3 regions of the Dactylosporangium sp. CS-047395 genome follow, and region 3 is predicted to be linked to each of the others. Evidence: riboswitches for the same ligand, from Rfam matches in the RefSeq annotation. Region 3 holds a riboswitch; each other region holds the start of a gene.
What was found. A riboswitch is a leader RNA that binds a small molecule or an ion and turns the genes downstream of it on or off. The one in region 3 is predicted to bind cobalamin.
Positions count from the first base shown of each region.

Region 1: another riboswitch for cobalamin. It lies ahead of ACQP00_RS25510 (CbtB domain-containing protein); the one in region 3 lies ahead of ACQP00_RS20565 (peptidase).
Region 2: another riboswitch for cobalamin. It lies ahead of ACQP00_RS12910 (cobaltochelatase subunit CobN); the one in region 3 lies ahead of ACQP00_RS20565 (peptidase).

Region 1 covers NZ_CP192015.1:5,417,007-5,427,446, reverse strand. Annotated here, with positions in the region: gene ACQP00_RS25545 (extracellular solute-binding protein) at 1-376, opposite strand, end outside; partial or broken gene ACQP00_RS25540 (IS1634 family transposase) at 696-1,160, shown strand; gene ACQP00_RS25535 (amidohydrolase family protein) at 1,372-2,319, opposite strand; gene ACQP00_RS25530 (acetylxylan esterase) at 2,316-3,278, opposite strand; gene ACQP00_RS25525 (C45 family autoproteolytic acyltransferase/hydolase) at 3,384-4,487, shown strand; gene ACQP00_RS25520 (FadR/GntR family transcriptional regulator) at 4,525-5,202, shown strand; gene ACQP00_RS25515 (catalase) at 5,323-7,584, opposite strand; cobalamin riboswitch at 7,666-7,796, shown strand; gene ACQP00_RS25510 (CbtB domain-containing protein) at 7,846-8,067, shown strand; gene ACQP00_RS25505 (CbtA family protein) at 8,081-8,938, shown strand; gene ACQP00_RS25500 (S41 family peptidase) at 8,940-9,791, opposite strand; gene ACQP00_RS25495 ((R)-mandelonitrile lyase) at 9,803-10,198, opposite strand; gene ACQP00_RS25490 (aldo/keto reductase) at 10,195-10,440, opposite strand, start outside.
Region 2 covers NZ_CP192015.1:2,760,643-2,771,082, forward strand. Annotated here, with positions in the region: gene ACQP00_RS12890 (MFS transporter) at 1-1,010, shown strand, start outside; gene ACQP00_RS12895 (precorrin-2 C(20)-methyltransferase) at 934-2,439, opposite strand; gene ACQP00_RS12900 (precorrin-8X methylmutase) at 2,436-3,056, opposite strand; gene ACQP00_RS12905 (precorrin-3B synthase) at 3,053-4,114, opposite strand; cobalamin riboswitch at 4,193-4,318, shown strand; gene ACQP00_RS12910 (cobaltochelatase subunit CobN) at 4,378-7,917, shown strand; gene ACQP00_RS12915 (class I SAM-dependent methyltransferase) at 7,914-8,651, opposite strand; gene ACQP00_RS12920 (TetR/AcrR family transcriptional regulator) at 8,703-9,278, shown strand; gene ACQP00_RS12925 (PhzF family phenazine biosynthesis protein) at 9,275-9,979, shown strand; gene ACQP00_RS12930 (hypothetical protein) at 10,041-10,440, shown strand, end outside.
Region 3 covers NZ_CP192015.1:4,387,231-4,397,670, reverse strand. Annotated here, with positions in the region: gene ACQP00_RS20585 (AfsR/SARP family transcriptional regulator) at 1-2,168, shown strand, start outside; gene ACQP00_RS20580 (DUF4760 domain-containing protein) at 2,509-3,072, shown strand; gene ACQP00_RS20575 (hypothetical protein) at 4,111-5,070, opposite strand; gene ACQP00_RS20570 (hypothetical protein) at 5,504-7,240, opposite strand; cobalamin riboswitch at 7,583-7,728, shown strand; gene ACQP00_RS20565 (peptidase) at 7,828-8,883, shown strand; gene ACQP00_RS20560 (hypothetical protein) at 8,907-9,383, shown strand; gene ACQP00_RS20555 (cell wall anchor protein) at 9,476-10,440, shown strand, end outside.

The DNA of each region.
Region 1 (10,440 bases), 1.0 Mb from region 3:
TGGGGTCGGCGGCGTACACGTCGAGGGCGTTGAGCGCCGCAAACTCCGGGGTCCAGGTGTTGCCGATCAGCGCGACGCACGGAACGCTGCCGCCGGCGATCGAGGTGAGGTAGGTCTGGTGTGCGTCCTTGCCGAGGAACCGGAGGTTCACCTTGGTTCCCGGGTGGGCGGCCGCGTAGTCGTCGGCCAGCTTCTGCATGATCGGCTGCTGGGCGTCCCCGATGGGGTCGCCCATCCAGAAGTCGATGGTTCCCTTGATCTCGCCCGAACTGTTCGCCCCCGAGTCGTCCGACCCGCCACAGGCGGCGAGGGCGAGGACCCCGGCCAGCCCGACGGCCACGGCGACACGGCCGCGCCATAACTTCCTTGCACGCATCGCTTTTCTCCTCTGCTGGGGACCGAAGACCGGCCAAGCGCGGGGTACGCGGGTGCCTCCGGACCTGTCCACCTGCCCGGCTGTCTGACAGCCCTATAGGTTGCCCATCAGGGTGCACCGTGGCCGGTTGGACCGCAAGGGTCTCCGCTCGGTTCGTTACCAAGAATCCTTGCGCTCCGGTACCGGTGTTTGGTACACACGCGTGAGCAGTAGGTCGAGGATTGTGCTGGTCAGGGGCTCGGAAGGGGCGTTAGTTGTAGTAACACGAGGCAGTATGTTGACCTTGCGCCGAGAGGTCAAGGATGGTTTGGTCGCAGGCATGTTCCTGCGGTTCACGTCGCGGACCAACGCCGACGGCGCGGTGGTGCGCTATGTCGCGCTGGCCCACAACCGGCGCGTGGACGGCCGGGTCAAGCCGGACGTGCTGATGAGCCTGGGCCGGGTCGACCAGGTCGACGTGGCCGCGCTGCACCGCCTCGCAGCGTCCATCGGCCGGCACTTCGGGCTGCCCTCGGCGGAGGTCGTGGACGTACGCTCCATCGGTGCCACCTGGCTGCTCGACGGGTTGTGGCACCGGCTCGGCGCGGGCGCGGCGGTGCGCACCGCGGTCGGACCGCGGCGCTTCACCGCCGGGCTGGAACGGGTGTCGTTCGCGCTGGTCGCGCACCGGGCGGTGGCCCCGCGGGGCGGGGTCGCGGCGGCGGAATGGGTGCGCACGGAGGTCGCGATCGCCGGACTGTCCACAGTGGATGACGCGCAGGTCCGCCGGGGGCTGGATCTGCTCGCCGACGACCTGATCGGGTCGCTGGCGCGGCTGCTGACCCGCACGGCCGAGCACGGCTGCGGGGAGGACTGGCCGGCCATCAGCCGGCGGCTCGGGCGGGTGGCCCAGGTGACGCTGACCGGCCCGGCCGGCACCGTCACCCAGACCACCCCGCTCTGCCCCGAGCAGGCGGCCGTCTATCGGGCCCTGGAGGTCCCGCCGCCGCCCCGGATCACCGGGCCGGCAGATCGCCGAGCAACGCGCGGGCGTTCCCGCTGAGCACGGCCTGCCGGCGCGGGGTGTCGCCCAGGTACTCGCGCAGCAGCTCGAACCGCTCGGCCACCTCGTCGAGCGAGGAGAACGGGAAGTCGGTGCCGAGCACGATCCGCGAGTCGTCGAGGTACGTCAGCAGCGCCCCGAGGTCGGCCGCGGTGTGGGACAGGGCGGTGTCGTACCGGAACGCCCGCAGCGCCGCCAGCACGCCTCCCTGCTCGACCACGGCCGCGAGCTGCGGCATGCCCTCGGCGAGCGCCATCCGGGGCGCCACGACCGGCATCGCCCCGCCGCAGTGCGAGAACACCCAGCGCAGCCGCGGGAAGCGCCGCGGCACGTCGGTGAGCAGCAGGTTGGTGATGAGCCGGGTCGAGTCGAACAGGTACTCCAGCACCGAGGGCCGCAGCGGGATCTCGCCCTCCGGCCACCAGGCGGGCAGCACCGGGTGGACGTGGATGAACGCACCGCGCTCGTCCAGCGTCTCCAGCAGCGCGTCGAACTTCGGGTGCCCGACGTACCCGCCGGAGTAGCTCGTGAGCAGCCCGACGCCGGAGAACTCGGGCCGGTCGAAGACCCGCTCGACCTCGGCCAGGGCGGCGTCGACCGAGGGCAGCGGCAGGCAGGCGACGGCCGCGAACCGCCCGCCCCCATCGCGGACCACCTCGGTCAGCTCATCGTTGGTGTCCCGGCACAGCTGCGTGGTGAAGGCCTGGTCGCCGAACCAGAATCCGGGCGAGGCGACCGACAGCACGGCCAGGTCGATGCCGAGCCGGTCCATCATCCGCAGCGAGTCCGCCGGTTCCCACACCGGGAACGGCGCGCCCGGCTGGGCCTGGATGCCCAGCGCCGTCAGCCGGCCGACGTAGGACGCCAGGGGCGCGTGGTGGTGGAAGTCGACGATGGTCATGACACCAGCTCTCGTACGGCGCGAATGGTGCGCAAGAGGTCCTCGGGCCCGCCCGCCTCGTGGCCGTTGTACGGCCAGACGGTCAGCTCTTTCGGCCCGGCGTAGGCATTGTAGGCGGCGAACACGGTGGAGGGCGGGCTCACGACGTCGTGCAGCGCGACACAGAACCGGCCCGGACAGGTGGCGCGGCGGGCGAAGGAGACGGCGTCGAAGTAGGCCAGCGTGGCGAACGCCTCGTCGGCCGACGTACGGTGGGCGGCCAGCCACTTGAGGATCTCACTGTGCGGGCTGTGGTCGGTCACCTCGACCGCGCGCCGGAACGCCGACAGGAACGGCACGTGCGGCACCGCCAGCCGGACGTCGTCCCGCAGGCCGGCCGCCACCAGTGCCAGGGCGCCGCCCTGGCTGCGGCCGGTGACCGCGATCCGGTCGCGGTCCACGGCCTCGTGGGTCGCCACGGCGTCGACGAACCGGTACGCGTCGGTGTACAGCCGGCGGTAGTAGTACCGCTCGGGGTCGAGGATGTCGCGGGTCAGGAAGCCCGGCGCGGACGGCCCGGCGCCGTGCGGGTCCGCGGTGTCCCCCGGCCGCACCGAGCTGCCCTGGCCGCGGGAGTCCATGACGGCGTGCGCGAACCCGGCGCTGGCGTACGCCAGGGACTCGATCGGGTGCCCGCGGCCGCTGCCGTAGCCGAGGTACTCCACCACGAGCGGCAGCGGGCCGGTCCGCTCGCGCGGGAGCAGCAGCCAGCCGCGCACGTCGTCGCCGGCGTAACCGCGGAAGGTCAGGTCGTACACCTGGAGCGTTGTAATAAGTGCGTCCACGGGCTCGAAGCGCGGCTCGAGGGGGTGGCCGGCCTGCTCGCGCAGGGTCCGGCTCCAAAAGGCGCCGAAGTCCGCCGGCTCGGGATGCGGGTACTCGAACCGCTGCAGTTGCTCCAGGGGAAGGTCCACCCGCATGCACACACTCCTGTCCGACAGCCCGACAGGAGTCTAACAACTTGTCGGGCAACCTGATAGCCTGCCAGGCGGGCAATGCCAGGCGTGAGAAAGTGAGGTGCGGGCATGGCGCGGTACGACATCGTGACCGTCTCCGGCGACCCCGAGGAGCGGGGCTACCGGTACGGGCTCGCCGCGAGAACCCGGATCGAGCACGCGCTGCAGACCTACGCCGGCGTCTTCCGGCACTACGCCGGGTGGGACTGGGCCACCGTGCGGCGGCACGGGTCGCGGTTCGCCGCCCCCATCGCGGACTTCTCCCCCGCCTCCGCCCGCGAGATCCGGGGCATCGCCCGCGGCGCCGGCGTCGAGGAGGCCGACATCCTGGCCCTCAACACCCGCAGCGAGATCATGTTCGCCGCGCCCGGCCGGGCCCGCGCCGTCGCCTCCACCGAGTGCACGTCGTTCGCGCTGACCCCCGAGCGCACGACCAGCCGGACCCCGCTGATGGGGCAGAACTGGGACTGGATCGAAGGAGCCAGAACGACCGCACTGGTACTGCGCGTGCTCCGCGACGACGGCCCGGACTTCGTCACCGTGGTCGAGGCCGGCATGCTCGCGAAGGTCGGCCTGAACTCCAGCGGCGTCGGACTGTGCACCAACACCCTCATCTCGGACGGCGACGAGGGCCGCTTCGGCGTGCCGTACCACGTGCTGCTGCGCTCGGTCCTCGACAGCGACAGCGGCGCCGAGGCGGTGCGGCGGATCCAGTCGGCGTCCCGGGCCAACTCGGCCAACTACCTCATCGCCGACACCACCGGGTTCTGCGCCGACCTGGAGACCGGGCCCGGCGACGGCCCCTGCGGCGTCATCGCGCCGGAGGGCGGCGCGGTCACCCACGCCAACCACTTCCTGGTCGACGGGCTCACCGGCGTGGACAAGTACCTCGAGCGCAAGGCGCACACCCGCAACCGGCTGCACCACCTGACCGAGCGGGTCCGCGCGCGCGACACCCACACGGTCGCGAGCCTCCAGGCGGCGCTGGCCGACCACGCCGACGCCCCGTTCAGCGTGTGCCAGCACCCGGACGCGGCCCAGCCGGACGCCGAGCGCACCTGCACCATCGCCGGGATCGTGCTGGACCTCGCCGATCGCTCGATGGTCTACGCCGCCGGCAGCCCCTGCGAGTCGGCGTGGTCGGAACCGGTGCGCGTCGATGCCTCGTTCTGACCGACCGGCTGCCCGACAGGCTGTTAACCTGGCAGCCGTGAAGGTTGTCCCCGTCGCGCAGCGCACCGCCGCGGAACACGTGCGATCGCAACTCATCGAACTCATCGAGTCCGGCGAGTTCGCGGTGGGCCAGCGGCTGCCCTCCGAGGCCGAGCTGGCCAAGTCGTTCGAGGTGAGCCGCTCGGTGATCCGCGAGGCGCTGCACAGCGTGAGCGCGCTCGGCCTCACCCGCTCCTACGCCGGCAAGGGCACCTTCGTCGACGCCCAGTTCGCGCCGTCGCAGCTGCTCACCGGGCAGTACCTCCCGCGCGACCTGCACGAGGTGCGCCGCACCCTCGAAGTGCCGCTGGCCGCCCTGGCCGCCGAGCGCCGCTCCCGCACCGACCTCAAGACGATGACCGCGCTGCTGGTGCGCTTCCGCGCCGAGCAGGACCCGTCGATCCGGGTCGGCATCGACGCCGACTTCCACGTGGCCATCGCCACCGCGACCGCCAACCCGCTGTTCCCCCGGCTCGTCTCCGAGCTGCGCTCGGTCCTGCAGGAGCAGGCGATCGCCGCGGCCGCCGTCTCGGGCCGGGCGGTCCAGGCGGCCGACGAGCACGACGCGATCCTCGCCGCCATCTCGAAGCGCGACGCCGAGGGCGCGGCCCAGGCCATGCGGCTGCACCTGGCAGCCGTCGAGGACACCGTGACCGCACCCAGCCGCCGCCGGTAACTTACCGGCGGCGGCCGTTTGACCCGGTGCGGTTTTGAGGGGGTGTGGGTGGAGCTTGCTCCCCCACTGTTGTTCAGGACATCCGACGGTAGACCCCGCTGCCCGTACCACCATCCGCCACTAGGCCGTTGCCGGGAACCGCTCCCACACGCGGTGCAGGGCCATCAAGGGCTGGAGCGCCTCGAGGGCGGCCGCGCCGCTGTCGGCCGTGACCACGCCCGGAGTGCCGGCCACGCCGACCTGGGCCAGGGCCTCCGCGCCGGCGCCCCACGCGCCGATCGCCTTGGCGTGCCGCCAGGCCTCGTCGACGAGCAGCAGGACCCGCGGGTCGACGGTCGCCGAGTCGGACGCGCCGGCCTTCGAGTCGCGGGCCGGGATGGCGTCCGGTGACGGCGCCGGCGCGGCCGCGAGCAGCAGGGCGTCGAACTCGACCGAGCGGGCGTTGGCGAAGGTCCGGTTCACCGTGAGATCCCCGATGACGCCGCCGCGCGGGCCGATCACCAGCGGCACCATGCCGGCCGAGAGCACCGAACGGCGCACCGCGTCGACGCCCTCGATGTCCGCCGGGTCCGGGCCGACCACGATGCCGACGGTCCGACCGTCGCCCGGCCAGGCCTCGCCGACCTGGGACAGCGCCGGGCTCGGGTCGAGGTCGACCAGCTCGATGGTGGGCTCCGGCGCGGGCAGGCCGAGGCCGGTGGCGACCTCCGAGCACAGCACCGGGTCGATGTTGGCCAGGCTCAGCAGCTGCCGCTCGCGGATCTCCTGGTGGTAGCACTTGGACAGCTCGAACGTGTATGCGTTGATGATGTGCTGGCGCTCGACCGGCGTCATGCTCAGCCAGAACTGCCGGACCTGGCTGTAGTGGTCGTCGAACGAGGCCGGGTTGGCGCGGATCTTCGGCGCCTCGGTGACGATCACCGGCGCGTCGATGAAGGCCCCGTCGTCCACGGTCGCCGTGAACGGGTTGCCGGCGTCGAGGGAGTTCGGCCGGTACGGCGCGACGCCCCCGTGCACCGCCTGCTGGTGGAACCCGTCGCGCAGCATGTCGTTGACCGGCACGTGCGGGCGGTTGATCGGGATCTGGTTGAAGTTCGGCCCGGCGAGCCGGGTGAGCTGGGTGTCGACGTAGGAGAACAGCCGGCCCTGCAGCAGCGGGTCGTTGGTCACGTCGATGCCGGGCGGCAGGTGGCCCAGGTGGAAGGCGGACTGCTCGACCTCGGCGAAGAAGTTCGTCGGCGTACGGTCCAGGGTCAGCCGCCCGACCGCCTGCACCGGGGCGAGCTCCTCCGGCACGATCTTGGTCGGGTCGAGCAGGTCGATGCCCGCGAAGGTCTGGTCGGGCGTGTCGGGGAAGACCTGCAGGCCCAGCTCCCACTCCGGGTACGCGCCGGCCTCGATGGCGTCGTAGAGGTCCCGGCGGTGGTAGTCCGGGTCCATGCCGCTGATCAGCTGGGCCTCTTCCCAGGTCAGCGAGTGCACGCCGAGCTTGGGCTTCCAGTGGAACTTGGCCAGCGCGGTGCCGCCGGAGGCGTTGATCAGGCGGAAGGTGTGGACGCCGAAGCCCTCCATCATCCGGTACGAGCGCGGGATGCCCCGGTCGGACATGTTCCACATGGTGTGGTGCTGGGCCTCGGTGTGCAGCGACACGAAGTCCCAGAACGTGTCGTGGGCGCTCTGCGCCTGCGGGATCTCGCGGTCCGGGTGCGGCTTGCCGGCGTGGATGATGTCCGGGAACTTGATCGCGTCCTGGATGAAGAACACGGGAATGTTGTTGCCGACGAGGTCGAAGTTGCCTTCGGAGGTGTAGAACTTCGTGGCGAAGCCACGGGTGTCGCGCACCGTGTCGGCCGAGCCGCGCGAGCCCAGGACGGTGGAGAACCGGACGAACACGTCGGTGCGCACGTCCTTGGCGAGGAAGGCCGCCTTGGTGACGTCCTCCGCGGTGCCGTACGCGACGAAGAACCCGTGCGCGCCGGTGCCCCGGGCGTGCACGACCCGCTCCGGGATCCGCTCGTGGTCGAAGTGCGTGATCTTCTCGCGGAAGTGCTGGTCCTGCAGGAGAATCGGGCCACGGGGGCCGGCCTTGAGCGAGTGGTCGGTGTCGTAGAGGCGCGCGCCGTACGAGGTGGTGAGGAACTCACCCTGCTGCGCGTTGGCGGTCGCCGGCCCGCCGGTCGGCACGCCCGTCGGCGTCACCGCGGCCGGGGTGCCCTGCTCGTCGGAGGGGGGCGGCGGCGGTACCGGCGTCGTGGGCTCCTCCAGCGCCGGCGTGACACTGCCGGGCTTGCCGGGCACATCCGGGGTCAGCGCGTCGGTGACCTTGGCGGCGGCCGCCTCGACGACGTCCTTGACGACCTCGGTGGGCTTGCGGGAATTCATGCGGGCGGTCCCTTCGCTCCGGATTACTACCTTTTGGCGGCTACCCGAGCGGCCGGTGAGGAAACAAACACACCCGGCAATGTCGATCACGTTTGACGCGGTGCCGCCGCTGGTCGTAGCGTCAGCGCGAATGACGGTGACAGGAAGCCGGTGCAAGTCCGGCACGGTCGCGCCACTGTGAGCCGGGAGACCGGCGAGTCAGACCCTCCGCCGTCAGCCGCCACTACAAGAGGGACGCCCGATCCCTGAAGGAGGCTCCACGTGAGCGTGTCGTCGTCGTCCAACCCCGGCGCAGTCGCGACGCCGGTCGTCATCCCGCTGTCCCGCTCCCTGGTCTGGCTGGTCGGCACCGCCGCGCTGGCCGCCCTGCTGTACTACTTCATCGGCATCGACCAGGGCGCCGTGTCCGTCTTCGGCAGCGACACCCACGTGCACGAGTTCGTGCACGACGGCCGGCACTTCCTCGGCTTCCCCTGCCACTGAGCCGGGCGATTACGTGGAGAAGCGCATCATCTTCCGCGGCGCGCTCGCCGGCGCCGTCGCCGGCCTCGTCGCGTTCGTCTTCGCGCGGATCTTCGCCGAGCCGCTGATCCAGCGGGCCATCGACTACGAGGGCGGCCGCGGCGAGGCCCAGGCGGCCCTCGACCGGGCGGCCGGCCTGGCCACCGACGACCACGAGCACGAGCTGTTCAGCCGCGCCGTGCAGGGCAACCTCGGCATCGGCGCCGGCATGGTCCTGTTCGGCCTGGCCATGGGCGCCCTGTTCGCCGTCGCCTACATGATCTGCCTGGGCCGCGTGGGCAACCTGCGCCCGCGCACCCTGGCCCTGCTGCTGGCCGGCGCCGGGTTCCTGACGCTGTACTTCGTGCCCTTCCTCAAGTACCCGGCCAGCCCGCCCGCGGTCGGCCACGAGGAGACCATCGGCCAGCGCAGCGCGTACTACCTCATCATGGTCCTCGCCTCGGTGCTGTTCCTGATCCTGGCCGTCATCCTGGGCCAGCGCCTCAAGCCCCGCTTCGGCACCTGGAACGCCACCCTGCTCGCCGCGGCCGCGTTCATCGTGGTGACCGGCGCGCTGATGGCCCTGCTGCCGGCCTTCGGCGAGCTGTCCACCAACGTCGCCGACTACGGCAGGCACGCCACCGAGACCCCGCTCCCCCTGCGCAACGAGGCGGGCGACATCATCTACCCCGGCTTCGACGCCGACCTGCTCTACGACTTCCGGGTCTACTCCCTCGCGGCGCAGGGGCTGCTGTGGGCGGTCATCGGCCTGATCTTCGCCCCGCTGGCCGAGCGCCTGCTGGGCAACCGCCCGATCCGCGTCGAACCCGCCGCGGAACAGGCCGCCGTCTGAGTCACGGCCGGGCGATCCAGGCCGCCGCGGCCGCCAGTGGATCGGTACCGCCGGCATCGTCTACCGGGAGTGGACCCCGATAGACGGTGCGGCGGTGGTCGGCGAACCAGGCCACCGTGAGGTACAACCGGGCCCCGTCACGCAGCTGGTGGGTCTCGTTGGCGCTGGTGAAGCCCTCGGTCGGAGCCCCGAACACGCGGACGTCCGGCCGACCGCGCAGCGCCACCGCCACCGCCTCGCCGGAGCTCGCCGTCTTCCCGCCGGTGAGCACCGCCAGCGGCCGTCCGGGCGTGCGGATCGCCGGGCGAGGGGCACGCGCCAGTTCGCGGCCCGCGAGCCGGATCCGCCCCGCCTCCAGGGTCCAGGGCTGCTCGGCGCCGCCCGGCGGGACGAAGTAGCCCAGCACCCCGTCGGGCAGCAGCGGCGCGAGGACGGCCAGCATCGGCCACATGTTGCCGCCGCGGTTGTCGCGCAGATCCACGATCCACCCGGTGGGCGCGGCCGCGGCCAGGTCACGCACGAGCGAAGAGCCGATGTTCTGGTACTCCCGGTGCCCGCTGCCCGGCAACCGTACCCACGCGACGGTGCCGTCGACGAGCCCGCCGGTCGGCGGTTGTGGCTCGGGCATCGCCGAGGGCCGGCCGCGCGCCCGCAGCCCGCTGTGCGGCCCACCGGCGCGGCCCAGCACCTCGGCGAGCACCGGGTGCGTGTCGGCATAAGTCCGGGCCCCGGCGCAGCGCTCGGCGGCGTCGGCGCGCACGGCCGGCCAGTCCAGTTCGGACCGGAACAGCGCGCTCGCCTCCATCAGGTCGAGGGCGTGCGACAGGTACCGCCGGACCCGCCACGCCCTCATGCCGATTGATGTTAGCGGGCGGTGTACTCCTCGTCGGTCACCTGCTCCAGCCAGTCCACCGCCCGCCCGCCGGCGACGCCGCTGAGCGCGAGGTGCGTCATCGCCGTTCCGGGGGCGGCGCCGTGCCAGTGCCGGACCCCGGGCGGGCACCAGACCACGTCCCCGGCCCGGATCTCCTCGACCGGACCGCCCTCGCGCTGCGTGCGGCCGACCCCCTCGGTCACCACGAGCCGCTGCCCGGCCGGGTGGGTGTGCCACGCCGAGCGCGCGCCGGGCTGGAAGGTGACATAGGCCCCGGTGTACTGCGCCGAAGGCTCGGCCCCGAACAGCGGCTGCACCAGGACCTCCCCGGTGAAGTTCTCGGCCGGGCCGCGGCTGGACGGCTGCGAGCCGCCGCGGGTGATCATCGGTCCGCCCCGGCCGGCAGCGGCGCCTCGCGGTTGGTCATGGCGTCCTGGGCCGCGGGGTAGCGGGCCCCGACGATCTGGATCTGGTCGGCGGCGGCGCGCAGCTCGGCCAGTTGCTCCTCGCTGAGCTCCACCTCGGCGGCGCCGGTGTTCTCGGCCATCCGCTCGGGGTTCTTCGTCCCGGGGATGGGCACGATCCACGGCCGCTGGTCGAGCAGCCACGCGAGGGCCAGCTGGGCCGG
Region 2 (10,440 bases), 1.6 Mb from region 3:
CGCAGACCGCCCTGGTGCTGGGCGCCGCGCTGGCCGCTCTCCTGCTGTCCGCCCTGACCCGCCGGGTGGGCCGCACCCGCGCCTTGGCGACCGGCACCCTGACCGCCGCCGTCGGATGCGCTGTCGTCCTGCTCGCGGCCCACCTCGCCAGCCTGCCCCTGGTTCTGGCGGGCACCCTCCTGTCGGGCGCGGGCAACACGGCCGTGACGCTGACCCGGTACGCGGCCGCCGAACTCGCCGGCACCATGACCGCCGTCCTCACCGCCACCGCCGCCGGCGCGATCGCGGGCCCCCTGCTGCTCGGCCTCGCCGACCCCTACCTCGTGGCCGCCGCCGCCTTCGTGCTGGCCGCGCTGTGCTACCTGCCGGCGCGGGTGCGGTCGGTGGTCGAGGTGCCGGCAGGTCCTTCGGTGCGGCCGAGCCGGACGGGCCTGGCCGTGCTGACGTTCGCCAACCTCGTCATGGTCGGCGTGATGACCTTCGCGCCGGTCCACCTCGCCCACGGCGGGGCCTCGGCCACCGGGATCGGTGCCGTGATCAGCGCCCACATCGCGGGCATGTTCGCGCCCTCGCTGATCTCGACGAGGCTGGTCGCCGCGGTGGGCGCGGGCCGGACCGCTCTGCTCGGCACCGCGGTCCTGCTGATCGCCTGCCTGACCGTCGCGTCCGGCGCGACCGAGGGGCTGGTGGCCGGCCTGTTCCTGCTGGGCGTCGGCTGGAACTTCTGCCTGGTCGCGGGCAGCACCCTCCTCGTCGCGGACGTCCCCGCCCCGGACCGCCCACGCCGCGAGGCCTGGGGCGAGCTCGGCATGGGCGCCGCCGCCGCGACCGGAGGCGGCCTGTCGGGCCCGCTCGCCGCGAGTGCCGGCTACCCGGCCCTGGCCTGGATCGGCGCCGCCCTCGCCCTGACCTTCGCGGTCGTCGTGCTCAACCTCAGGCCGGGTAGCGGCGCGGGGTCCAGACCACCTGCGAGTCGTCGTCGCGGCGGCGGGTTTGCGAGGAGCCGATGATGAGCAGCGTGCGCATGTCCACTTCGGACGGTTCGAGGTCGGCCAGCCGCACCACGCGCACCGACTCCTCCGGGCCGCCCACGTCGCGGCCCACCACCACCGGGGTGTCCTCGGCGCGGTGCCGCAGCAACAACTCCTTCGCCGCCGAGACCTGCCAGGTGCGCGAGCGGGAACCCGGGTTGTACACCGCGATCACCAGGTCGGCCTTGGCCGCCGCCTCCAGCCGGCCCGCGATGACGTCCCAGGGCTTCAGCCGGTCCGACAGCGACAGCACGCAGAAGTCGTGCCCCAGCGGCGCGCCCGCCCGGCTCGCCACCGCCTGCGCGGCGGTGAGGCCCGGCAGGACCCGCACCGGCACGTCCTTCCAGCGCGGCTCCGAGGCCACCTCCAGCACCGCCGCCGCCATGGCGAAGACGCCCGGGTCGCCGGACGAGACCACCGCGACGCGGCGGCCGTCCCTGGCCAGGGAGAGGGCGAACTCGGCCCGCTCCACCTCCACCCGGTTGTCCGAGGCGTGCCGCCGCTGCCGCGGGTTGGCCGCCACGCGGTCCAGGTACGGCCCGTAGCCCACCAGGTCGTCGGCCGCGGCCAGGGCGGCCTGCGCCTCCGGGGTGAGCCAGTCGCGCCCGGCCGGGCCCAGGCCGACCACGACCACCTCGCCCGCGGCCACCACGGCGGGAGCCGCGGCCAGTGCGGCCGCGGTCTCGTCGTGGACGCGCGACGGCAGCAGCGCGATCGAGAAGTACGGCACCGACGAGGGGTCGACGGAGGCCAGCGGGGCGACGCGCTCGCCGGTGGTGGTGGCGCGCTCCACGTACCAGGCCTCGTCCAGCCGGCCCGCCTGCTCCAGCGCGTCGCGGACCTTGCCGAAGGTGCGGCCCAGTTTCATCACGGCGGCCGAGTCGGTCGCGGCCAGCCGCTCCGCCAGGACCGGGCCCGGCAGCGTGCCCGGCAGGACGGTCAGGATCTCGTCGCGCTCGACCAGCGGGCGGCCCAGGACCGCCGAGGCGCCCGAGACCGACGTGACGCCCGGGACGACCTCGGTGCGGTACCGGCCGCGGAGGCGTTTGTGCATGTGCATGTAGGAGCCGTAGAACATCGGGTCGCCCTCGCACAGGACGACCACGTCGCGGCCCGCGTCCAGGTGGGCGGCCAGGCGGGCGGCCCAGGCGTCGTAGTGCTCCTCGATCACCCCGCGGTAGTCGTTGTGCGCCTCCGTCGTGACCGGGTAGACCAGGGCCTCCTCGATCTGGTCCGGGCGCAGGTACGGCTCGGCGATCGACCTCGCGATGCTCCTGCCGTGGCGGGCCGAGTGGTACGCCACCACCGGGGCCGCCGCGACGAGCCGGGCCGCCTTGACCGTCACCAGCTCGGGATCGCCCGGGCCGAGACCGACGCCGTACAGCTGCCCACTGTCCACAGTGCTCATTCCTCTTCGCTCGCGATCGCGTTCACGGCGGCGGCCGTCATCGCGCTGCCGCCCCGGCGGCCGTGCACCACCAGGTATTCCAGGCCCGATTCGGCCAGTGCGGCCTTCGACTCGGCGGCGCCGATGAAGCCGACCGGGATGCCGATGACGGCGGCCGGCGTGCCGGCTCCCTCGGCCACCATGTCCAGCAGCCGGAACAGGGCGGTCGGCGCGTTGCCGACGGCCACCACGGCGCCCTCGATGCGGCCCCGCCACAATTCGAGGGCGGCCGCACTGCGCGTGTTTCCCAATTGCAGAGCCAGCGTCGGTACTTCCGGTGCCCGCAACGTGCACACCACGTCATTGCCCCGCGGCAGCCGGGCGCGGGTCACCCCGGACGCGACCATCTCCGCGTCGCACAGGATCGGGGCGCCGGCCAGCAGCGCGGCCCGGGCGGACGCGACCACGCCCGGCGACCAGCCGACGTCCGCCGGAAGGTCGACCATCCCGCAGGCGTGAATCATCCGTACCGTCACCCGCGCCACATCCGCCGGCAGCCCCGACAGGTCGGCCTCGGCCCGGATGGTGGCGAACGAGCGCCGGTAGATCTCGGCGCCGTCGCGGATGTAGTCGCTCACCCGGTCACACTCCGCCGATAACCTGAACCCGTCGCGAGCATCTCCACGTGCCTTCCCTTCGGCGCGCCGCAGCGGCGCTCGCAGCCCACCCAGTGCGCCGGCTCCGGCGTGCCCGCGGCGACGGCGGCCCGGGCGTCCGCGCGCACGTCGGCGAGGGACTTGGCGCAGCCCGGCCGGCCCGCGCAGGCCGTCACCCCGGCCCACGGCGAGGCGGGATCGGCGGCGAGCCCGGACGCCACAGCGTCGGCCATCGCCGCGGCCGGGACCACGACGGTCCGCCACGGGGTGACGATGATCTCTTCGAGCGCGGTCAGGGCGGCAGACTGGGCGCCGGTGAGCAGCCCGAGCGGCACCACGAGCACCGCGAGCTCGCCATGGATCCCGGGGCCGGGCGCGTCCGAGCCAAAAATCCGAAATGTCCCGAGCGTCGTGCCGAGACGCGCCGCGACACGCGCGGGGCCGTCGGAGAGCTCGGCGAGCCGCCAGGCCTTGGACTCCTGCGCGGCCCGCTCCGCCAGGAAGGCCTCGGCGGCGCGCACCAGGAGGGGCGGGCCGCCGTGGAGCTCGGTCGGTACACCGGAGAGGATCAATCGGGAATCGTGCAGGCCGACGTCGCCGACCAGCGCCGTCACGTCCCCGCGGCCGTCGTCGAGGGTGGCCAGGAACCGGCCGGGGAGCCCGGCGAGCGCGGGCGTGGCGCACAGGAGCGCGTCGAACTCGGCCACCAGCGGCCGGACCGCGGCGCTCAACGGGCTGGCGACGATGTTGCGGACCCGCTCGTGGGTGGCCGACGGCAGCAGCCCGGCGTCGGTCAGGCGCGCCGCCAGCTCCCGCTCGGCACCCGGCCGCAACGCCCTGACCTGCACGTTTCCGCGCGAGGTGAGCTCCAGGGCGGGGTCGCCGAGCTCGGCCGCGGCGGTGCGCAGGACGCGCAGCTGGGCCCCGGTGATCCGGCCGCCGGGCAGCCGGACGCGCGCCAGCCCGCCGTCGGCCGCCGCGTGCACCTGCACGGCGCCGGGGCACCGGTCGGGGACGTCGCGTCCGCTTGGAGCCTGCACGCGGCGGATATTACCTTCGCTTGACGCCGCACAGCCTCTTCCAGGAGAGTTGAGGCGCTGTACAACGGCGACGTGTGGAGGAACCCGGTGCGAATCCGGGACGGTCCCGCCACTGTGACCGGGGAGTGAGCCTCCAGCACGACGGCCACCGGGCCCAGCCCGGGAAGGCCCGGGGGTGAGCGCCGATCCGGGAGCCAGGAGACTCTCCGGCGCCGGCATCGACCCACCAGCTTGGGGCGCGGACCCCGAGGGAGGACCCCGGCGTGATCCTGCTGTTGTCGACGTCCGACACCGACCTGCTCAGCGCGCGGGCCAGTGGTGCCGGCTGGCGCCTGGCCAACCCGTCGCGCACGTCCGTGGCGGACCTTCCCGGGCTCGCCGACGGCGCCGAGCTGATCGTGGTGCGCTTCCTCGGCGGGTACCGCGACTGGCAGGACGGTTTCGACACGCTCCTGGCCACCGGCCGCCCGGTGGTGATCCTCGGCGGCGAGCAGGCGCCCGACGCCGAGCTCATGAGCCACTCGACGGTCCCGGCCGGCCTCGCCGCGCAGGCCCACGCCTACCTCGCCTTCGGCGGCGCGGCCAACCTCGCCGAGCTGCACCGGTTCCTCTCCGACACGGTCCTGCTCACCGGCCACGGCTTCGCCGCGCCGGTCGAGACCCCCGTCTGGGGCGTGCTGGAGCGCGCCGAGAAGGACGTCGACGGACCGACGGTGGCCGTCATCTACTACCGGGCGCACCACGTCGCCGGGAACACCGCGTTCATCGAGGGGCTGTGCACCGCGCTGGAGTCCGAGGGCGCCCGGCCGCTGCCGGTGTTCGCCGCCTCGCTGCGCACCGCGCCGCCGGAGCTGCTCGCGACCCTGGCCGAGGCCGACGCGCTGATCGTGACGGTGCTCGCGGCCGGCGGCACCCGGCCCGCCGACGCCCAGGCCGGCGGCGAAGACGAGGCCTGGGACGTGGGCGCGCTGGCCGCGCTCGACGTGCCGATCCTGCAGGGGCTGTGCCTGACGTCCAGCCGCGACACCTGGGACGGTAACGACGACGGGCTGTCGCCGCTGGACACCGCGACCCAGGTGGCCATCCCGGAGTTCGACGGGCGGCTCATCACGGTGCCGTTCTCGTTCAAGGAGATCGACGAGGACGGCCTGACCGTGTACGTCGCCGATCCGGAGCGGGCCGGCCGCGTGGCGGGGATCGCCACGGCCCACGCGCGCCTGCGCCGCATCCCGAACGCGGACAAGCGGGTCGTGGTGATGCTCAGCGCGTACCCGACGAAACACTCCCGGATCGGCAACGCCGTCGGCCTCGACACGCCTGCGAGCGTCGTGCGGCTGCTTGAGGCCCTTGCTCGTGAAGGCTACGACCTCGGGGAAGGCTTCCCTTCTGATGGGGATGCGCTCATCCACGAGCTGATCGCGGCCGGCGGGCAGGACGTCAACTGGCTCACCGAGGAGCAGCTGCAGGGCAACCCGGTCCGCATTCCGGGCGAGCGCTACCGCGCGTTCTTCGACACGCTCCCCGACGACCTGCGGGCCGGGATGGAGCAGCACTGGGGCCCGGCCCCGGGCGAGCTGTTCGTGTCCGACGGCGACATCGTGCTCGCCGCCCTGCAGCGCGGCAACGTCGTGGTGATGGTGCAGCCGCCGCGCGGCTTCGGCGAGAACCCGGTCGCGATCTACCACGACCCGGACCTGCCGCCGTCGCACCACTACCTGGCCGCGTACCGCTGGCTGGCCGACTCCTTCGGCGCGCACGCGGTCGTGCACGTCGGCAAGCACGGCAACCTGGAGTGGCTGCCCGGCAAGACGGTCGGGCTGTCGGCCGGCTGCGGGGCCGACGCGGCGCTGGGCAACCTGCCGCTCATCTACCCGTTCCTGGTCAACGACCCGGGCGAGGGCACGCAGGCCAAGCGCCGGGCGCACGCCACGCTGGTCGACCACCTGGTGCCGCCGATGGCCCGCGCCGAGTCGTACGGTGACATCGCCCGCCTCGAACAGCTCCTCGACGAGCACGCGAACATCGCCGCGCTCGACCCGGCCAAGCTGCCCGCGATCCGGGCCCAGATCTGGACGCTGATCCAGGCCGCGAAGCTCGACCACGACCTGGGGCTGGACGACCGGCCGCACGACGCGGAGTTCGACGATTTCCTGCTGCACGTCGACGGCTGGCTGTGCGAGGTCAAGGACGTGCAGATCCGCGACGGCCTGCACATTCTGGGCGTGGCTCCTTCGGGTTCCGCCCGCGTGGACCTCGTCCTGGCCATGCTGCGGGCGCGGCAGATGTGGGGCGGCCAGGCGGCGGCCCTGCCGGGTCTGCGGGAGGCGCTCGGTCTCGATGAGTCCACGCCGGAACGGTCCAATGTGGACGCCATCGAGGCGCAGGCCCGTTCGCTCGTCGCGGCGATGGAGTCGCGGGACTGGAGCACCTCCGACCTTTCCGATATTTCCGAAATTCCGGATGTGGTACGGGTGCTGCGGTTCGCGGCCGAGGAGATCGTGCCCCGGCTGGAGCGCACCACGGACGAGCTCACGATGGTGCTGCACGCGCTCGACGGCGGCTATGTGCCGGCCGGGCCCAGCGGGTCCCCGCTGCGCGGCCTCATCAACGTGCTGCCGACCGGCCGGAACTTCTACTCGGTGGACCCGAAGGCGGTGCCGTCGCGGCTCGCCTGGGAGACCGGGCAGGCGATGGCCGATTCGCTGCTGGCGCGGTACCGCGCGGATCACGGCGACTGGCCCCGCTCGGTCGGCCTGTCGATGTGGGGCACCAGCGCGATGCGCACCGCCGGCGACGACATCGCCGAGGCCCTGGCGCTGCTCGGGGTCCGCCCGGTGTGGGACGAGGCCTCCCGCCGGGTCACCCGTCTGGAGCTCATCGACCTCACGGAGCTGGGCCGGCCGCGCATCGACGTGACCATGCGCATCTCCGGCTTCTTCCGCGACGCCTTCCCGCATGTGGTGGCGTTGCTCGACGATGCCGTACAAATGGCGGCTTCTGCTCCTGAGGCTCCTGAGTCGAACTTCGTCCGCGCGCACGTCGAGGCCGACCTCGCCGCCCACGGCGACGAGCGGCGGGCGACCCTGCGGGTGTTCGGGTCCAAGCCGGGCGCCTACGGTGCGGGCATCCTGCCGCTCATCGACAGCCGGAACTGGCGCGACGACCGCGACCTGGCCGAGGTGTACGCGGTGTGGGGCGGCTACGCCTACGGCCGCGGCGTCGACGGCGTGCCCGCCCGCGGCGACATGGAGGGCGCGTACAAGCGGATCAGCGTGGCGGTCAAGAACACCGACACCCGCGAGCACGACATCGCCGACTCCGACGACTACTTCCAGTACCACGGCGGCATGGTCGCGACCGTGCGGGCGCTGACCGGCCGGGCCCCCGCCGCGTACGTCGGCGACAGCACCAACCCGGACGCCGTGCGCACCCGCACGCTGAGCGAGGAGACCGCCCGCGTCTTCCGGGCCCGGGTGGTCAACCCGCGCTGGCTCGCCGCGATGCGCCGGCATGGGTACAAGGGCGCCTTCGAGCTCGCGGCCACCGTCGACTACCTGTTCGGCTTCGACGCCACGGCCGGGGTGGTGGCCGACTGGATGTACGAGAAACTGGCCGAGTCCTACGTGTTCGACCCGGACAACCAGAAGTTCCTGACCGAGTCGAACCCGTGGGCCCTGCACGGCATCACCGAGCGCCTCCTGGAAGCGGCCGACCGCGGCCTGTGGGAGCACCCGGAGCAGTCCACATTGGACGGTCTGCGCGAGGTGTACCTCCAGACCGAGGGCGACCTGGAGGACGCTTAGCTTCTGTAGGCGGCCGTGGCGACGGTGCTGTACGTGACGGTGAACGTCGCCGGCGTCTCGATCTCCTCGAAGACCTCGGGCGGGAGCCGGTTCGCGAACCCGGAGGTGGCCAGCTGATCGAGCCACTCCCGGCGGGTGTAGACCCGCTCCCAGGGAAAGATCCAGTCCTCCGGTTCGCTGAACGCCCCGGTCGCGCGCAGCCCCTCGGCCGCCTTGTCGGCGAGCGGGCGGTAGGCGTTGCCGCCGAAGGAGTACCGTTGCGGCATCGGCATTTCCGGCAGGTGCTTGCGCAGCACGCGCATGGCGGCCGCCCCGACCTCCTCCGGCGGGTCGGCACCGTTCCAGAACATGGTGACCAGCCCGCCGGGCCGCAGCACGTCCGCCACCGCGCGCGCCCCGGCCATCGGCTCGACCCAGTGCCAGGTCTGCCCGGCGACGACGGCGTCGAAGGTGCGCCCGGCCGGATCCCACTCCTCGATCTTGGCGACCTCGACCTCGATCCCGTGCCGGCGCGCCACCTCGGCCATGCGCGGATCGGGATCGAGCCCGAGCACGGTGCTCCCATGGAGTTGGCGGCTCACGATGCCGGTGCCGCACCCGACGTCGAGGATGTGACCCTGGGGAATGCGTTCGATGAGCGCGGACGGATAGCTGGGGCGGGCCCGGTCGTAGCGCTCGGCGTCGGCCCCGAACGATTCGGCTACTGCGCGTTCCTCGTGCGGTACAGTGGGCATGCGCCCACTCTAGTGGGCACTCGCCCACTCTGACAAGATGGGAGTCCACGAGTGCCCACGGGAGTAGCCCTCCGCGACGTCCGCGAGCAGCTCTTCGCCGCCGCGGATCGCATCCTGCTGCGAGACGGCCCGAGCGCGTTGACGAGCCGCGCCGTGACGACCGAGGCCGGCGTGGCGAAGGGCGTGCTGCACAAGCACTTCACGGACTTCGACGACTTCCTGGCCGCGTTCGTCCTGGACCGCGTCCACCAGATGGCCCCCCAGGCGGTAGCCCTGCGCTCACTGGCCGGCACCGGCACGGTCGCCGGCAACGTGACGGACGCGCTGGTGGCCGTCTTCGGCTCGGTCGCGGTGGCGATCGTGGCCCTGGTGACGTTCCGCGACGAGCTGCGCGCCCGCCTCCGCGAAACGTGGCCGGCGGGCGTGCCGGTGCTGACCGAGGCGGCGCGCATGCTCGCCGCGTATCTGGCGGCCGAGCGCGAGTTGGGGCGCGTGCCGCGGGGCGCCGAACCGGACGGGCTGGCGGCGATGCTGATCGGGACCGCCCACCTGCTGTTCGCCGATCGCACCGGCCCGCCGCCGACCCGGGACGCGGTGGAGCGGGCGGTCGCCCTGGTCCTCGGATGATCGTCGTCCGCGCCTGCCTGCGCGACGGCACAGGTGGCAGCCCGACGACTGTGACGCACACGTTCGAGCTGGGCCCGACGTCTCACACGGTGTGGATCGGTCCCGGGCCGGAGTTGCGGTTCTTCACCTCGACCGGCGAACTCCCGGCGTGCGGCCACGGGACGATCGCGGCGCTGGCGGTCCTGGGTCCCGGCGGGTATGAGGTACGGGCCGGCGGGCGCACCTTCCGTGGGCGCGCCTGGAGCTCGGGCGAGCTGATGGGGGCGGCCTTCGATCCCGGGCCGGTAACCCTGCGTTCGCCTTCTGACGCCGGTGTTGTGCTTGCTGCCCTTGGGCTCGGCTCCGTCGAGGGGGTGGTGGTCGCTTCGGTCGGGCGCGCACGGCTGCTGGTTCCGGTCGGCACACGCGAGGAGCTGGCGGCGCTCGCGCCCGACCAGGCGGCTCTGCGCGCGGCCTGCGACGCTTCCGGGCTGCTCGGGTGCTTCGTGTACTCGCGGCCGGACGGTGAGGGGCGCGCGGCGGCTCGGATGTTCGCGCCGTCGATCGGGGTGCCGGAGGACATCGCGAACGCCAACAGCACCTTCTGCCTGGCCGCCGCGCTCGGGACGCCCGTGACCGTCGACATGGGCGACGCCCTGGGCGAGCCCGCCACCATCCACGCCGACGCACACGAGGTGGGCGGGGTCTGCCACATCCCATGACCACGCCGCACCCGCCCAGAAGGGCACGGGTGCCACCTCCTCCGCGGCCGCCCTGTCCCTGTTGCGCGAGGCGCTGACGAGCGGGCCGGTGCTGGCCGGACCGCTCGAGATGGGGCTGTTCGCGCACCAGCCGGGGATGACCGGCCCGATCGAGGCGGACCACTTCGTCGTGGTGCTGTCCGCGGACGACGAGCTGGTCCGCTTCCACGACCCACACGGCCACCCGTACGCGACCCTGCCGACGGACACGTTCCTGGCCGCGTGGAAGGGCGAGACGATCGGGTACCGCAGCACCGATTACACGCTGCGATATGCGTTCAACCGCGCCGGATCGGTCACGGTCGCCGATGCCCTGCGCGACGCCGTCCCGTCCTTCGCCGCCTGGCTCCGCGGCCGCTTCGAACTGCCCGTCCCTCCGGACACCCGGCACGGCGCGGATGCCCTCCACGCCCTGGCCGATC
Region 3 (10,440 bases):
TGCTGCTGCTGGTGATGCTGGCGGTGTTGCCGACCGCGCTGGTGGTCGTGCAGTCGGCTGTGGTCTGGGACTGGCGTGTGATCCTGGCGCAGCCGATGTCGGAGCTGGGTGCGGCGGCAGCCGCGGTCGGTGTGGGCTGGCTAGTGTGGCTCACGCTGGTATGGCAGGTGATGCTGGACGCGGTCGCGGTGCTGCGCGGGCGCCGCCGGGCTGCCGCCTGGCTCCCGGTGCCGCTGCGCACCGCGGTCACCGCCGCCGCCAGCGGGGTTCTCCTCGCGCTGCACACGGCTCGCGGGGGCGCTCCGGCGTTGGCGGCGGCCGAGCTGATGCCAGGGCCTGCCGCCGCCCAGGACGCTCATGCAAGCCCGGTGGATAGAGCTGCCGGTCCGTCGTCTGCCGTGCGGAGGACTGCCGGTGTCGACGTGCCAGGCGGCTGGCTGTCACTGCCGATCGCCGCAGCGGTCGCCGTCGCGGCACGGCTGGCGCTGACGCACACGCGCCGCGGGTACGTGCCGCGGCCACCGGGCGGCTGGCACCGCCACGATCGTGACCTCCCGCCATGGCCACCTGCGGTGCAGCGCCTGGCGCAAGCCGGCCGGATGGCCACTGAGGTGCAGGGGCCTGATCTTGCAGACCTCGACACCGCGGACACGATGGATCTCGGCACGGATCTCGGCACCGAGCACGACGTTGCCGACTTCGGCGTGGTTGGGAGACGAGACACGCGACCGTCGGTGGCGCTGCGGGAGATAATGCCGGACGGCGACCTCAGCCTCACCGGCCCCGGCCGGTATCGTGCCGCCCGCGGCCTGATTGTCGCCCTCGCGGTGCAGCCCCACGAACCGCCGCGGATCCTGCTCCGGACCGGACTGGCCGGACAGGTACTCGGCACGGCCCAGGTCCCCACCACCACCCGGCTCCTGATAGCCGGCACCGGTGTCGGCCACGACCCCGGCTCCGACGTCGTGGTATTCACCAACGATCGCGACGAGGCGGATCCGGCCTCTCCCCCGCCGGCAAGCGCCCTGCGGCCGGCTGATGCAGGGCACCCACCGGATGGCGACGTCGGGCAGACAACGCACCGCACAGTCCGGGTAACGGCCACGCCGGACGGCGGAACATGCTGGCACGTCAACGACGACGGCACCGTCCACGCCGTGACCGGGCAGCGCCCGGCCGTCGACCGATTGCCGGTCCTCCACCAGCAGATCACGACCGAGCTGCTGACAAGCCTCGGATTGCTCGCCGATACAGCGGAATCAATGCCAGCGGGCCACGCGAGCCCGGCCGGCAGCGAGGCGGCGAACGATCCGACCAGGTGGCCGGACCCGCCGCCAGACACCGCTGGCGTCCCCCGGCGGCTCCTGGTCCGGGTCTTCGGCGAAGTGGGGGTGTTGCGGCCGCATCCGGACGGATCGCGCAGCCCGGTGCCGATCCGCCGGACGGCCGGACAACAGATGCTCGTCCTGCTCACGCTGCACCGCGACGGCCTCACCGGCGACGAGCTCAAGGAAGCGTTGTGGCCGGACGTGCCCAGCAGCGCCGCGCATCGCCGCTACCTGACCACCCTCTCGGAGTTGCGCAGGACGCTGCGCGACGCGGCGGGACGGCCGGTCCTCCGCCAGGACCCTCCGGCTGGCGCAGCGAACGGCGAGGGTCAGCGGGTCCTGCGCCTCGACCCTGCCGCGGTCCAGGTTGACCTGTGGCGACTGCAAGGCCTCCTCGACGCGGCCGCCAACACCACCGATGCCGGCTACCGGCACGTGCTGCTGGCCGCGGCAGCGGAAATCGCGGGTGGTGAGCTCGCCGCCGGCTGGGCCTACGAGTGGCTTCTGGTGGATCGGGAGCGGACCATCCGGCACCTGCTGGACGTGTACACATACCTCGCCGACGCGGCGAGCGATCCGCAAGCCGCACTACGGCTGCTACACCAGGGCCTACGCCTCGCACCCACCAACGAACAGCTGCACCGCAGGGTGCTGCAACACCATGCCGCCGCCGGTGACCCCGACGGGCTACGCCGCGCCGCCGACACGCTGACGGAGCACCTGACCGCGCACGGCTACCAGCCGGATCCAGCCACCATTGCCCTGCTGACCAGCCTGCTCACGGATCCGATCCGGCCAGACAGCCAACCTCAGCCGTCCGACGGGCAGTTCTTTCGATGAATCGTGCGGACACGGCACGAGGGGGGTAAGGATCTGGTCGAACTACGATCGGCAAGTCCTCGCCGGACGCTGATCCGCTGCGGTGTGGCCGTGACGGACGGACAAAACCGGCTCCATCGGGACGGCCATATTTGGCCCCAGCATGATCGAACCCACTGTCGGCGCGGTCATGCTGTGTAGAGGGCGTCCGGCCGGGCCGACAGCGCGCGCTCATGCCGATGAGCGGACGCCGCATCCGACGTATGGGCATGCCATTCCGGCAACTTCACTGCTTCGATGATGGCGGATACATCGGTCTGTACCACCGCCGGACAGGCCGGCCGTGAGATGCGAAATTGCCATGAAGCCCGACGCCGTTTCTGCCATCGCCGCGGTAGCCGCCCTCATCGTCAACATCGTGTTCCTCGCTCTGCTCGTGAAGCAGCTACGCCTGTTGCAGCGACAGATCAACGATGCGAGTGAAGCATTCGCGACAGAACAGCTCCGCGTGAAGCGGCAGTCGACCCTAGAGCACCTCGCCGCGACGATGGAACATCGTCGGCTGGTATCCAGCGAGGTGCCGTCTGACACCGACATACAGGCGGTCAAACAGTTCACGCGTGACGCAGATTCCAACAGTCCGCGTGGCCGCCTGCTCAGAAACTATCTGAACTTCTACGAGGACCTGGCCGCGGGTATCAACGCCGAGGTATTTGACATCGAGGTGGTGGCAAGGACGTCGGGGACGATCATTGTGCGGGTATTCGACGCCTACAAGGACTTCATCGATCGCGTCCGTCAAGCCACCGGGCACAACCTGGCCTACGTAGAGATGGAGTATCTGGCCCAGGCACTGGAACCGCATCTTGAGCGCCTTCAGCAAGCTTCTCGGGATGCGCCTGGCGAACGCGTCAGCATTCCATGAGCATGCGGTCGCGACCGCCGGATTCGATCGATCGGACGCGCAATCTGCCGCGGCGGGCGACCTGGCGTTCATCGCCGATGATGACGCACTGGAGTACATCGCCCACCGTCTTGTTCCCGGTGCCGGCGTCGCGTCGCCGAGCAACCTCGTGCTCCGCGCGCCGACAGCCGCGTACGGCGCCGCTACCGCGGTCAGTCCCGGCCTCACAGCGAGTCGGACCTGCGGGTCTTCCTACATCGGTGCGCCGGCGAAGCCCTTGACCCGCTCGCTGCGGTCCGAACCGGCACACACTGCGCCACACCCTCGTCACCACCACGCTCGACGCTGGGGCCAGCCTCCGCGACATCCAGATCGCCGCCCCGCACGCCGACCCACGTACCTCCGTGCCCGCAACAACCTCGACCGGCACCCGGACTTACATCCTCGCCGCCTGTATGGCCTCGGCACGAGGCAACGCTCGACTCGACTCCGCCGATGATCGGATGCCGGCTCGCAAATGGTCGGCCCAGGGCACACCGCATGACCAATTCGCCGCCCTGTCGATTTGAGTCCGGTGGTCGGTCGTGCGCGTCAAGCGTCCGGAAGCCGTGCTCGGCGGGTTCATCCTTTCGTGGTCGCATACCTGTCGAAGTTCGGTTACGGGTGGCGGTGGCAGGCCGGTCGTGGCGGGGCCAGTTATGGCCGTCCCGGTGGAGCTGGCTTTCTCCCTCATAGCCAGCGGTGCAACAACACGGGTGAATGGGCGGAAGGCAAGGCCAGCCGGTGCTCTTCGTGCTGCCGCCGGCAATCCAGCAGCGGCGAGCCGTGCGGGCAGTGCGGACGCACCCGGCCGGTCAGTGTCCGCAGCGCCCACGGTCCGAGGCAATCGTCGCGCGCACCAGTCGCCGCCGACCTGCGCGTACGGCCGGTGCCGCACATCCGCCCGGGCGGCGCGGTCAGGGCCAGCCCCGGCTACGAGGGTCGGTATGGACGGGGCAGCTACATTGCTGGGCGCGTACCACCCGGCCACGACTGTGCAACAGCTGCGATGAGGTGCCGCTACGCCGGCGCCCAGGTGAGGGCTCCAGCCTCCGTCGTGATGCGGCCGCTGACGTCGATCGTCTCGACGGCATTGGCGTCGGTCCAGTCGCGGGGTTCGACGAGGTGCAGCGTCCACCGGTAGTGGATCGCGGCCCGGCCGGGTGCCTTGGTCGCGACGGCGATACTGCCGTCGTCGGCCGCGGTGAGTTCCAGGACCGGGTACTGCTCGATCTTCCAGGTGACACTGTCGGTGAGCGCGTATTTGGTGTTGTGGGAGAACGGGCAGCCGTGGATCCCGGGCCGCGCGGTACCTGCCGCGGGGAGGAAATCGTGCTTCGTGGCGCATTCGTCGATGCGGTCGCGGATCAGCGCGATGATGTTGTCGTTGACGTCGGTGGGGATGTCGGCGGGCAGGGTGACGGTGGCGGGCGGGCCAGGCGCGGTTACCGCGGTCGTTTGGGTTGCGGCGATCAGCGGGGTTTCGGCCCGGCTGATGGTGTACCGGCCGGGCGGCACGTGGATGGTCAGCGGTTTCGTGAGGTCCGCGGGCAGCAGGGTCACCGCGGCGACGGTGACCCGTGACGGCGCCGGGCCGGGGATGGTGAGCGTCGTGACGGGGCGGTCGCCGAGCTGCCAGAAGCCGCCGAACACGCGGCCCGGGTTGTAGAGCGTCGTGACCTGGTCGGTGATCCGCTGACCGCCGAGCTCATACGAGACGTGGACGATGGTGCGCCGGGTGGTGCCAGCGGTGTCTTCGGGCTCCTGGTCGATGGTGACGTGCTGCGGCGCCTCGTATCCGCTGGCCAGTGCCCCTGGGCCGCAGATCGGGTTACTGGAGCACAGTTGGGAGGTCGTCCAGGTCGCGAGGTTGTGGGCAGCGAGGTCGTCGAACAGCTGCTGTACGAGGTCGCGCGGCTGCGGACCGGACGAGCCGCGGACGACCTGCCAGCCGGCGACGGTCAGGGCAAGGGCGACCACGGCGGCGATGGCTTGGACCGCACGGCGTCTCCCGACTGATCCAGCATGGTGCCGCCCGCCGCCGGTGGGTGCGGGAGTGGCAGTGCCCGTGAGTTGCGGGACTGGGACGCGGCGGCCGATCTGGATCCGTGGCGTTACGACCACGCCGTACCGCATCAGGACGCGCGGCTGGTCGGATCGGGTTGATCCGGGCTGTGATCCGGCGGGAAGCGCCGGGCGGCTGCCGGCGGTGTGCGGCTCGCTGGTCATGCGTGCACCGGTTTTCGTTCGCAGATCGTCTGGCCAGCGTGCCGAGTGGCCGGACGCCGATTGCTCGGCATGGTGCTTTCGGACGCTGGGGGTACTGAGTCCGGGGCTGCTGCGTTGGTTCCGGCGTGCTGTCGCGCGAGGCGTACCGGCCTGGGCTTACGACCGCCTGGGAGACGACGGATCATCACCTGCCGGCCCCGTCGCCGGCGGTAGCAGCGGGCCGAGCCCCTGGAGCCGGCGATGCCAGCAACTTGGGCCGTAGGACGAGCCGCACGGCTACGAACGCCCACCACACCGCGGCCACGAGGCAGAAGCCGACCGCGACGGCACCGGTGATGCGCCAGGACAGGACGGAGGCGACCAGCAGTGCCAGGAAGGTGCCGAGCAGCAGCCGGGCCAGCGGTCTTGTCACCAGCAGCCAAGCAGTCGCCGCACCAATGCACAGCCCGCCGAGCCGGCCGACCGGCCCGATGATCGTCATCTGGCCCGGCGGCAGCCACTGTTGCAGCTGCCAGCTCAGCGGCTGCAGCACCCATGGGCTGCCGGTCTCGTCGTAGGAGATCAGCAGCGTTCCGATCCCTGCCAGCATCACGGCGACCGGCGGGAACCGCAGCCACTGCGGCCACTCCCCCTCGGGCGGTTCCGGTCGCCGCCACACCACCACCGCCACGGCCACGACAGCAGCCGCCGCCGGCAGGATCGGCAGCACAGACCAGCGCAGCAGCGGCCCCAGTTCGAGGTCGAAGAACCCACCGGCAATGACCACGAAGAGTCCTGCGACGAGCACACCGCCGGCGGCTCCACCGGCGAGGGCCGCGGCCGTCAGCCGGTGCCGTACCCACTCCCCCAAGGTCGGGCTGTCCGGGTCACGGCCGGTCGGTTCGTGCCGGGCAGCGGTCGCCAGCATGGTGGTGCTCACCACGGCCAGCAGCGCGAAGAGTGCGGCGAAGGCGAGACCGCCCCACGCGGCCAGCAACATGCCTGGCTGGCCAAGTTTCTCCCGCGGCCCGTATCGCTGCGAGCCGGTCAGGAACTGCGCGAACAACGCCATCGACCACAACGCTGGCAGCAGCAGCGCCCAGACGTCGTGCCAAGCCGCAGCGTGCGGTGCCGGCGCGCCGTGATCGACTGCCTGCGGCCCCTGCACCGCGCCGAGGACAGCCGCGAGCTCAGCCTCCACGACCAGCATCGGTTCCACGCCCGTCACCGTATGCAGCGATCGGCCGACGTCGGCCCGCCGAGCGCCGTGACCGGCCGCGCACACGAGATCTGGGGTGCCGATCGGCAGGTCGGCTCCTGCCATCGCCCGGCGGACGACCTCTTCGACGGGCGGGCCGGATGGTGCGTTGCCGGGGATGCCGGAGCGTACGGTCAGCTCATCCACATCGGACACCACGGTGAAGCCACCGTCACCGTCACGGCCGACCACCGCTGCCGAGCTGCTGTCCCCGACCTCACAGACCACGACCTGTGCCCCCGGCGGCAGTTCGTGGCCGCCGGCGAGCACGTGCCAGCAGACCGCGATCGGCGATGGCATGAGCTGCACGGAGCGGAGACCAGCTCGGACGGCGTTGGCGCGCACCTGTTCGCGTTGCCGCAGTGACCATCCGGCCGGGATGGCCACCGTTGCTGTGTCGATGCGCGTGCCCGCAACTGCGTGGGCGTCCTGCAGAATCCGGGTGACCGCGGCGAACGTCCAGTTGCCCGGTGGGAGGCGCGGCGACGCAGCTGGTCCGTTGCTAGTGTCGACCGGTTCGGGCTCGCCGCTCGCGGGCCGTGACCGGGCCTGCTCTGGTGCGATCAGGAAGCCGGAGCCGTCCATCGGCAGCACCATTGCCGTGCCGTCCGGCCAGGCCAGCGCTGCGATCGCATAGTCGGCCCCGACTTCGATGCCCAGCCGTACCGCGTGGTCCATCGACACGCCTGACATTGTGACGAAACGGGATCACTCACGGTTCCCCGAAGCACGAGGAATGTCCGCGTTCGCCACGACAAGACCGATTCATGATTTTGTGCGGTCGCAGCAGCGGAGGGTTCGACGTTCAACGCTTCTCGGGCAGGCCCTTCGGGGCAGGAGAGCCGGATCAGCCTATTTCTCGAGCCAACTGCGCCGACCCTCTGCGGCGTCGACCCTCTGCGGCGCCGATTGCGGGCAGGACCGGACGATCGCTGCATGACATCACGAGTTCGGCTCGTCCTGGACCCCGGGGCGACTTGTCACGAACGCCACAACCTGACCGACGGGATTGACGGCGCCGCGGGACACCGACAGACTGTCGGTGACAACTCCATAGCCGTGCGTTGATGGGGGAAGTCCGGTTGAAGTCCGGCGCTGGCCCGCAACGGTAGATGACCCGCACGCCTGTGCTGGTCGTGAGCCCGAATACCCGTCTCCGCGCGTTGGTTCTGCACCTCCCTACCCGTCGTGGCCCACGGGTCGGAGCCGCCGGGCATCCCGTTTTTCCGTCCGGTTTCTCTCGACTGCCAGGGCCGGAAAGGCACCGCCTGATGGCAGTCCTCCGGCACCGCGCGCGCACCCTTCTCACCGGGGTGTTCACCGCGCTTGCCCTCTCCACCGTCCTGCTCGGCGTCGCCGCCGCGCCCGCCGCGGCCGCCACCCTGCCGACCCTCAACCGGTCCGACGCGGCCGCCGGGTGGCTGGCACGCCAGCTTGTCGACGGCGAGCGGTTCGAGGTCGTCTTCGACGGCGTCGCCTACCCCGACCAGGGCCTCACCATCGACGCTGTCTTCGCGTTCGCGGCGGCGAAGGTCGCCGACACCAACGCCGGCAAGGCCACCGCTTGGCTCGCCCGGCCGGAGATCCTGACTGGGTACATCGGCGACGGCACCGAGGCTTACGCCGGCGCCACCGCGAAGCTCGCCCTCGCCGTGCAGGTCCGCGGCGGGAACCCGGCCTCGTTCGGCGGCGTCGACCTCATCACCCGGCTGCGCGGGCTGCAGACGCCGTCCGGGCGGTTCTCCGACCGGTCCGCGTTCGGCGACTACAGCAACCAGTTCACCCAAGCCTTCGCTCTGCTCGTGCTCGGCCGCACCGCCGCCGGGGCACCCGCCTCGGGCGCGGCGTTCCTGGCGGGCACGCGGTGCGCGGACGGCGGGTACCCGCTCTACTTCGACCAGCCCACGTGCACCAGCGACGTCGACGCGACCGCCTTGGCCGTGCAGGCGCTCCTGGCCGCCCACCGGCCGGCCGACGCCGCCCCGGCGATCGCGTGGCTGGTCTCGGTCCAGCACGCCGACGGCGCGTTCACCGACGGCGCCGGCGTCGTGAACGGCAACTCCACCGGGCTAGCCGCACAGGCCCTCGCCGTCGCCGGCCGCCCCCTGCCGTGGCTGCAGGCACGCGCCTTCCTGCTCACCCTGCAGGTCCGCTGCACCGGCCCAGCCGCCAACCGCGGCGCGATCGCCTACACGGCGGCCCGGTTCGACCCGGCAATCGCCGTCCGGGCCACTGCCCAGGCCGTCCCCGGCCTTACCGGTGCCGGGCTGGCGACCCTGTCCGCCGCCGGTGCCCGGCCGGCCGCACCCGCACTGGCCTGCCCGTGACCACTGTCCATGGTGGAGGGACGATGAGGTCAACCCTGCGCCGCGCCCTGTCCACCACGCTCGCCGCCCTCGGCGTCACCGCCGCGCTCGTCCTCGCCGAACCGGCACCGCTGGCCGCGCACGCCGCGGCGTGCGCCCCGTCGACCGGCGTGACGGTCGTCGTCGACTTCGGCTCCCTCGGCGGCGGCGTCGTCACCAGCTGCTTCGCCGGCGACCCGGCCACCGGGCTGGCGGCGCTGACCGGATCCGGGTTCACCGTCACCGGCACCCAACGCTGGGGCCTCGCCTTGGTGTGCCGGATCAACGGCAAGCCGACCGCGGCGACCGAGCCGTGCGTGAACACCCCGCCCGCGTCGGCGTACTGGTCGTACTGGCACGCCACCCCCGGCGGCGCCTGGACCTACAGCAGCCTCGGCGCCTCCTCCTACAACCCGGCGATCGGCACCGTCGAAGGCTGGCGCTTCGGCTCCGGCCAGCAGCCGTCCATCACCGCCCCCTAACCGCCAATTCTCCCGCTTCGACCCGGGTGTGGTGCCGCGGCACGACCTGCCGCGGCACCACCACCGGCCCCGTTCCTGGAAGGCACCCCACTATGCGTTCGCTTCCCTCCCGCAGCGCCGCCGCTGTCCTCGCAGCCACTGTCACCGCCGCGCTCACCGCCGCGCTCGCCGCCGCGGCCGGCGCCTTCGCCGCCCCGGCACCAGCGGAGCAGTCGGCGGGCCGGGACGCGGCGACGTGGCTGGCCACCCAGCTCGAGGACGGGGTGCTGACCAACTTCGGCATGCCCGACATCGGCCTCACCATCGACGCCCTCCTCGCCCTGCACGCGACCGGCGCCGCCCCCGCCGCCGCGGACCACGTCGCCGACCAGATCACCGCGAACGCGGCCACGTTCTCCTACTACGAGATCGACTACGACAATGACGGTGACCTCGACCGCATCGTCGACGCAGGCTCAACCGCGAAACTCCTCCTCGCCGCCGAGGTCGCGGGCCGGGACCCGAAGCAGTTCGGTGGCCTCGACCTCGACGCCCAGACCCGCGCTCTCATCGCCACCTCCGGGCCGCACCACGGCCGGGTCCGCGACACCACCCCGGAGGTGTACGGCGGGGACGCATCCAACACCTTCGACCAGTCCCTCGCGATCCTCGGCCTCACCCGCTCCGGCGGCGTCCCGGACGACGTCGTCGCCTACCTGATCCGCCAGCAGTGCCCCGCTGGAGGGTTCCGGCTCAACCCCGACCCGGCCGGGACCGCGTGCACCAGCGACGCGGTCCCCGACGTCGACTCGACCGCGATCGCGGTCCAGGCGCTCGTCGCCGCCGATGCGGCGCCGGGCGCGGCGGCCGCGGCGGCGAAGGGGGTCGCCTGGCTACAGGCGCGCCAGGCCGACGACGGATCGTTCGTCAACGGCCCGCAGCAGCCGGACCCGAACCTGCCATCGATGCCCAACAGCAACAGCACCGGTCTCGCCGGTGAAGCCCTCGCCGCCGCCGGACAACACGCTGCCGCGGACAAGGCCTCCGCCTGGGTCGCCCACCTCCAGCTCACCACCGG